Regions from separate parts of the Bacillus sp. N12A5 genome, predicted to be linked through region 2. Evidence: predicted binding sites of a transcription regulator. Region 2 holds the regulator's gene; the other holds the start of a gene.
The links. The regulator Rex, encoded in region 2, represses fermentation and respiration genes when NADH is low (regulators of the CRP and FNR family bind a similar motif). The targets are predictions, from matches to a motif close to TTGTGAAATATTTCACAA.

Region 1: MOC09_RS18000 (YwiC-like family protein) is a predicted target of Rex. The motif match lies at 2,136-2,153, and genes of this name have one in related genera.

Annotation. Positions count from the first base shown of each region.
Region 1 is NZ_JALAMR010000019.1:25,394-29,513, reverse strand. Features, by position in the region: gene MOC09_RS18010 (nitrate reductase subunit alpha) at 1-1,389, opposite strand, end outside; gene arfM (Crp/Fnr family transcriptional regulator ArfM) at 1,603-2,079, opposite strand; gene MOC09_RS18000 (YwiC-like family protein) at 2,223-2,942, shown strand; gene fnr (fumarate/nitrate reduction transcriptional regulator Fnr) at 2,976-3,692, opposite strand; gene narK (nitrate transporter NarK) at 3,791-4,120, opposite strand, start outside.
Region 2 is NZ_JALAMR010000007.1:271,168-275,287, reverse strand. Features, by position in the region: gene MOC09_RS09340 (ABC-F family ATP-binding cassette domain-containing protein) at 1-327, opposite strand, end outside; gene moaC (cyclic pyranopterin monophosphate synthase MoaC) at 453-965, shown strand; gene MOC09_RS09330 (redox-sensing transcriptional repressor Rex) at 962-1,609, shown strand; gene tatAY (sec-independent protein translocase protein TatAY) at 1,631-1,804, shown strand; gene tatC (twin-arginine translocase subunit TatC) at 1,811-2,575, shown strand; gene MOC09_RS09315 (YdiK family protein) at 2,807-2,998, opposite strand; gene MOC09_RS09310 (CPBP family intramembrane glutamic endopeptidase) at 2,995-3,729, opposite strand; gene groES (co-chaperone GroES) at 3,968-4,120, shown strand, end outside.

The DNA.
Region 1 (4,120 bases), on a different contig from region 2:
AACGTACGTCTCTTCACCGTTCAGGTGCATTTTTTTAATAGGAAGATCCCGATCAAGCACTTTGTTTCCGTCATTTGAAAAATACGGGATGTGCACCGTGCCGATTTCGTCTTCTATTCCCAGCACAGAGAGACGGGGTTCAATCGGTTCCCCGGTTTCTTCATCAATCATGTGCAGGTTCCATTTCTGCTGCCCATCCCAGCGCGAGCCCATTGTCCCCTGCGGTATGGCAAATGCGCCTGTCTGTTCATTCCAGACTGCAGGCTTCCACTGATCATGCTTTGTCTGCCGCCCGATGTCCTTCGCATGAAGAAACCGGCCCGCTGTATATACGCCATTTTCCTTTGACAGGGTGACGAAGAATGGAAAATCGGTGTATTGCTTCGCGTACTCAATAAAACGTTCAGTTTCTTGGTTCACGTAAAATTCCTGCAAAATGACATGACCCATGGCCATCGCAAGCGCCCCATCAGTCCCTTGGCGGATACTCAGCCAGTCATCCGCAAACTTTGAGGATTCTGCAAAATCCGGACTGATCGAAATGACCTTAGCGCCTTTATAGCGGGCCTCCGCCAAAAAATGCGCGTCAGGCGTTCTCGTTAATGGAACGTTGGAGCCCCATGTGATGATATAGCCCGAATTGTACCAATCACTGCTTTCCGGAACATCCGTCTGGTCACCCCAGATTTGCGGGGATGCCGGGGGAAGATCCGCATACCAGTCATAAAAACTGAGCATAGGGCCGCCGATTAACGACATAAACCGGGAGCCTGAGGCATGGCTGATCATGGACATAGCCGGAATCGGAGAAAAACCGACGTTCCGGTCTGGCCCGTATTTCATCACTGTATACAGCAGAGAGGCTGAAATCAGCTTCAGCACCTCCGGCCATTCGGCACGCACAAACCCGCCTTTTCCTCTTGCCTGTTTATAGGACTTCGCTTTTTCAGGGTTTTCCACAATCGATTTCCAGGCTTCTAATGGATTTTGATGCGTCTGCAGTGCTTCCCGCCACAAATGAATCAGCACACCGCGCACGTATGGATATTTCACACGAAGCGGGCTGTAGATATACCATGAAAAACTCGCCCCCCGCGGACAGCCTCTCGGTTCGAAATCAGGCATATCGGGGCCTGTTGATGGATAATTTAGGTTTTGCCCTTCCCATGTGACAATGCCGTTTTTCACATAGATATTCCAGCTGCAAGACCCCGTGCAATTGACGCCATGGGTGGAGCGAACGACTTTGTCGTATTGCCATCTGTTTCTGTATACATTCTCCCAATCGCGATCTTCGCGGGTGGTTTGGCTATGTTTATTTGAATGGTGTTCGATAGGAGAGAAATAATGTAATCTCCTAAACAACGGACTCATTTTCTTTTTCTTCATAAGAGTTCACTCCTTCCGAGTCAGGTGATGCTAAGTTCCACTATAAACAGAGACAGCGTGTTTCCTTGTGAACTATGTCACACACTCTGCTTTTTTCACAAAATGTTCACACATGGGAGAAGGAAGAACTTTCACAGGATGTAATGAACGCGGCGATCAGGAAGGCCTCCTCATTAGCCGCCTGTCATGTAAGATCAAAACACCCGGTTCTCATTAGGAACCGGGCTCGGCGTTTTCATCCTGTGAGGTATGCAGGTACCGCAAAAATAATTGATAGGAACAAAAGACATTTTGCTGAAGCATGGCCAAAAAGTTCATTTGCAGCTGCGCATTGTAAGACATCATTTTCTTAAATATGTAATAAGGGATATTGAGTATTAGAATATCAGGAGAGGCATTGACTGAGATAAATGGCGATAAATACAGCCCGCCTTTTTCATCAATCGGAAACACATCGCCTTTTTCCCACAGCGCAACGGTTTTCGATCCTTCAGGGAGCCTGCTGTCCATAAAACGGACACTTCCTTTTAATACAATATAGACGGATTGAGAATGAAGAAAGGATGGAGACTGATCACATAAGCCGCAGATAAATGTCCCATTTTTCAGCAAGGTTTCGACAATGGATTGAGGCACTTCATTAAACATGGGAAGTTGTTTCAGAAAAAATAAATAGTCACACTGATTCATAGGAAAGCCTCCTGTGTTAAGGATAGCTTTAGTGTAGCCCGATTGAGCCTGTACAGCAGTGATGTATTTCACAGCTTGTATGATGAATGTCACTCATCTGGAGGATGACAGCATTTATAATAAAATAAAAAAGGAGGATTTTGATGAAGGCGCTAATTCCGAAGCAGCACGGTGCATGGGCGATGCTGCTGATTCCATTTTTGCTCGGGATGGTCAAGGGAGGCCCTGTTTTCTGGCATATTCCGCTCTTCCTAGGCTGGCTTTTCCTTTACTTGGCGGTTTATCCCGTTTCGCTCGCCTTGAAAAAGAAACAAATCAAACCCTATCAAAAGTGGATATGGTTTTACGGTTTTCCGGCCTGCTGCTTTTTGATTGTCTCTGTTTTTCATAAGCCGCCGCTCTTCTGGGTTGGCGTTTCTTTATTGCCGCTGTTTCTCATCCATATGTATTATGCCCGCCGAAAAAACGAACGGGCGCTAGTGAATGATATTGCGGGTGTCTTGTTCTTTTGTTCAGGCGGGCTTGCAAGCTGCTGGCTGGGGACTGGAACACTCGACGGCTGGGCTTGGTTTATATTCATGCAATCCGCTTTATTTTTTATCGGGAGTTCCTTTTATGTGAAGTCGGTGATACGGGAGAGAAAAAACAGGGCATTTGCATACTGGTCATGGGGATATCACCTGCTGCTCCCCTTTCTAGCGGCTCTTCTCGGAGCAGGATGGGCATTTCTTGCTTTTGTCCCAAGCAGTTTGCGGGCATGGTTTTTTCACGGAAGGAATTGGCCTGTCAAAACGGTCGGCATTCTGGAAATTGTGAATGCCTGCGTCTTTTTCGCCGTCATGTGTCTCTTTATCACAAGATGAAAAACCAAGGACCGCCAGCGGCCCTTGGTTTTCTCAGTCAATATTGCAAATCTCCAGCGGACAGTTTTCACATTCAATCTCGCATCGTAAAAAATCCCGCTTGTGCAAAATAATTTTTCCGGATTCGTCTATCGAAATAACCCCTTGTTTGCGGAGATCTCCCAGCATGCGGTTGACACTTTCTCTTGCTGCTGCGCAAAATTTTGCCAAATCCTGATTTGTCAGCGTAATATTAATCAGAATGCCGTCGCTTCGTTCCACCCCATAGCTGTTTGATAAGCGGATAAGAGTGGAGTAGAGCGCACCCTTTTTGCCGTGAAGCAGCAGATCCCTGATTTTGGACTGTATTTTCCGGAGATGGGTGCTCATCCATTTCATAAACTCAAATGTCAAAGCACCGTTTTGGATTAATTCCTTTTCCAGCTTGTTTTTATTAATGACGAGCACCTCGCCATCCTCTAGCACCTTTGCACTGAGCATATATATCGGTTCCTCAGTAAAAAGTGTTAATTCCCCGACGATATCGTTTTTTTGGCAGATTCTAAGCGTCAGGTCTTTTCCGTCAGACGTCAGCTTGCCGATTTCAATGAGTCCCGATTGAATCAGATAAAGCTCTTCTGCATCCATTCCTTCTCGAAACAAATACGTGTGTTTTTCCATTTTTCTTTTCGTGCTGATTGATTCCAGCAATTCATGCAGACTGCTGGAAAGAAAGTCACTATCAGATGGTCGGACAGAGAGAAAATTCATGAGCTCACCTCGAAGAAAGTCACGTTGCGTATGTTTATTGTAACGTGAATTGATTTGCACCCACCCAGAAAAAACTAACAATCTTGTGAATGCCATTGCTAGTTGACGCTCTGACTGTTTCTCTCCATGTGCGTTTTCATTCTTTCCTGCCAATACATCCATATGACAAGAACAAAGCTCGCTAACGCTACTTCTGAAAGCGCCATAAAGCCGATCGCGTATTGGCCTGTTGCCTGAAAGACACTCGCCAGTATCAGCGGAGGGAAAAAACCTCCTAATCCGCCCATAGCAGACACAATCCCGTTGGTAATTCCCGCTTGCTTCGAAAAATAGAAAGGCACCAGTTTAAAAACGGTCCCGTTTCCTATGCCTGAGCAGACTGCCACCGTTAATGACCCAAACGTATAAAGGCCGATCGTCGGCGAAAA
Region 2 (4,120 bases):
CGCCATGTTTTCTTCCATAGCCCGCATCTCTTTTTCCATTGCTTTTAAGTGGTCAAAAACGGTCAGCAGCTCTTCTTTTATGGTAAGCTTAGAATCCAAGCCCGTATGCTGGGCAAGATATCCCATTGTAATATCTTTCGGTTTAATGATTTCGCCCTTTTCATACGAAAGCTGGCCTGCGATAATTTTAAGAAGCGTGGATTTTCCCGCGCCATTTCTTCCGACAATGGCGATGCGATCACGATTTCTGACTTCCAGCTTTATATTGTTTAAAATAGTATCAGCACCAAATGATTTGGACAGCTGATTAATTTGTAAGATCATCATATTATTTCACCTCTGCTATAATAAGTTAAGTGTAGCTTATGAACCAGAAGTCAGCAAACAATACATTGGCCATATAAGACATAGAGAAGAAAATAGTGTATGATCTGTTTAAGGAGCGTTTTAATATGAATGGATTTTCTCATTTTAATGAACAGGGCAGAGCCCAGATGGTGGATATTAGCGAAAAATCTTCGACTGTCCGTACTGCGGCGGCTGTTTCAAGCGTACACATGAAGAATGAGGTGTACGAGAAAATACAGAGTCACGATATCGGCAAAGGAGATGTACTGGCTGTCGCACAGGTGGCAGGCATTATGGCCGCAAAGCAAACGTCGAATATCATTCCGATGTGCCATCCGCTTTCATTGAGCGGGGTAGATATATCGTTTGACTGGAAAATAAAAGAAGCAGAAGTTATACTTCATATAAAAGCACAGGTCAAAACGAAAGGGAGTACAGGTGTGGAAATGGAAGCGCTCACTTCTGCATCGGTGTGCGCTCTTACCGTTTACGATATGTGCAAGGCCCTTGATAAGGGAATGGTCATCGGCCCTACTTTCTTGCTGGAGAAGACAGGCGGGAAAAACGGTGATTTCAAAAGAGAACTATCCGAGTATAATTTGGAGGACCAAAAATGAATAAGGATCAATCAAAAATTCCGCAGGCGACGGCAAAACGGCTGCCGCTTTACTATCGCTTTTTAAAGAATCTGCATGCGTCAGGAAAACAGCGTGTATCATCCGCTGAACTCAGTGATGCCGTAAAGGTTGATTCTGCCACGATTCGGAGGGATTTTTCCTATTTTGGAGCTCTTGGCAAAAAAGGATACGGATATAATGTGGATTATTTGCTGTCTTTTTTCCGAAAAACCCTTGATCAGGATGAGATGACAGACGTCATCTTGATCGGTGTCGGGAACTTGGGAACGGCATTTCTTCACTACAATTTCACAAAAAATAATAACACAAAAATTTCTATGGCTTTTGATATAAATGAGAGTAAAATAGGAACTGAGGTAGGCGGCGTGCCCGTCTATAACCTTGATGACCTTGAACAACACGTGAAAGATGAATCAGTTGCCATTCTTACAGTGCCAGCAGTTGCCGCTCAATCGATTACAGACAGATTGGTCGCGTTAGGAATCAAGGGCATTCTTAATTTTACGCCGGCCCGTTTGAATGTGCCGGAACACATTCGAATTCATCATATAGATTTAGCAGTTGAGCTTCAGTCACTGGTTTATTTCTTGAAGCATTATTCAGTTTTAGAGGAAATCGAATAGAGGGAAAGGAGGAGCCCACATATGCCGATCGGTCCTGGAAGCCTTGCTGTTATCGCAATCGTTGCTCTGATTATCTTCGGCCCTAAAAAGCTGCCTGAACTGGGGAAAGCTGCGGGAGACACACTTCGTGAATTCAAAAACGCTACTAAAGGATTAACGAGTGATGAAGAGGAAAAAAAGAAAGAAGATCAGTAAGTTAGGATGACTCGAATGAAAGTGAATCAAATGTCGCTGCTGGAGCATATTGCTGAGCTTCGAAAACGGTTGCTGATTGTAGCGCTGGCGTTTGTCGTTTTCTTTATCGCGGGATTCTTTTTAGCGAAGCCGATTATTGTGTATCTGCAAGAAACAGATGAAGCGAAGCAGCTTACGCTTAACGCGTTTAACCTGACAGACCCGCTTTATGTGTTTATGCAGTTTGCGTTTATCATCGGCATTGTCCTGACCTCGCCGGTTATTCTTTATCAGCTTTGGGCTTTTGTGAGCCCGGGCCTCTATGAGAAAGAGCGCAAAGTAACGCTCAGCTACATTCCGATCTCTATTTTGCTGTTTTTAGCGGGCTTATCTTTTTCATATTATATTTTATTTCCTTTTGTTGTTGATTTTATGAAGCGGATCTCTCAGGACTTGAATGTCAATCAGGTGATCGGAATTAATGAATATTTTCATTTTCTGCTGCAGCTGACGATTCCGTTTGGACTGCTGTTTCAAATGCCGGTCATCCTCATGTTTTTGACTAGGCTCGGAATTGTGACACCGATGTTCTTGGCGAAAATCAGAAAGTATGCGTATTTTACGCTCTTGGTGATCGCAGCCCTGATTACACCGCCTGAGCTTCTGTCCCATATGATGGTTACAGTCCCGCTTTTGATTTTATATGAAATCAGTATTCTGATATCGAAGGCCGCCTATCGGAAAGCGCAGAAAAGCAGTACAGCCGATCAGGATGTGTCTTCGGGGCAATAATAAAAAATCCATTTCTCTTGCGAGAAATGGATTCAGCGTATTGACAAACCCCTGCATTCGTTGTCAAGCCTGTGCGTTGGTGCTCACGAATGAAAACATTCGCTCCGCTCCAATGCTCGCCTTTCCTAGACTTCAAGGGTTTTCAATCACGCTGAAAATGACAAAATCCTAAAACGAAAGCCGTTTTAGGATTTAATTTGAATCCATTTCTCATTCAGAAATGGATTTTCTTTATTTTTGGTTCTTTTTGATTTTAAATGAAAAGGCGAACATCTTAAAAGAAATGCTGATGTTGTAAGCGGCGAACACCATCAGCAGGATGGAGTAAAACGACCACATGCTGCCTGGCGAGCTTGCGGCAAGATAAGTAAAGATGCATCCTACGGCAAAGTAGATCATTCCCCAAACTACCGGGTTTCTCATAAAAATAATCCTCCAATAATCAATTGCATTTGTGTGCTCTGCTGTTCAAGGTAATTCCGAACAGGCTCAAGCTGCATGATGACGACGAATGTATTCATCATTAAATGGGCGAAAATCGGCACCCATATCCGTTTTGTTCTCGCATATAAAAATGCAAAGGTAAAGCCCATCGCTGTATATAGAAGAAGATGCTTCAAATCAGCGTGAACAATACCGAAAATAACCGAGCTGATCAGTCCTGCGAAAAAGAAATTCGTTTTTTCGTACAGCGTCCCAAAAATGATTTTTCTGAAGATGATTTCTTCTAATATAGGCCCGACGATGGAAGAAACGATAATCATGAGCGGGACTGCCTGAATGACATCCAGAATCGCTTGTGTATTTTCTGATTCTCTTCCGATGCCAAAAACATAATATTCAATAGAGCCTGCTATTCCTTGAGAGAAAAGGGCAATGAAAAAACCGGCTATCGCCCAAAGGATAGAAAGTCCGATTGAGTCCTTCTGTCCGTTTCGCAGCGTTTCTTTCGGAACGGTTCTCAGAATCAGCAGAACAACAACGAGACAGGCGATAAAGCTGATGACGGACCATAATCCTTGTGCATGCAGCATATTTTCATTTGTAGGCTGTCCTCCGGCATAACCGAATTTAAATAACAAGGGAATCGCGATTAATGCGGAAAACTGCATGATGATATATGTCAAAATAATAAACCAATACTGTTTTCTCAAATGGTATGTACTCCTTTGTTAAGTGGGTTTCGTTCATCTACAGCTATTGTAACATAATCGGTACGGGGGTGAAAAAGCTAACGGAAAAGGGAGCGGAAAAGAATGATGTAAGCGTGAAAAATTTTTTATCTTATCACTTGAAATTGGAAGGGAGATTCTTTATTATAAGAATTGTGTTAGCACTCTTTAGTGCTGAGTGCTAAAATTACATATTCATACTATTGAGGAGGTTATTACATTGTTAAAGCCATTAGGTGATCGCGTTGTCATTGAACTCGTAGAATCTGAAGAAAAAACTGCCAGCGGAATTGTGTTGCCGGATTCTGCAAAAGAAAAACCGCAAGAAGGCAAAATCGTGGCAGCTGGTTCAGGTCGCGTGTTAGAAAGCGGA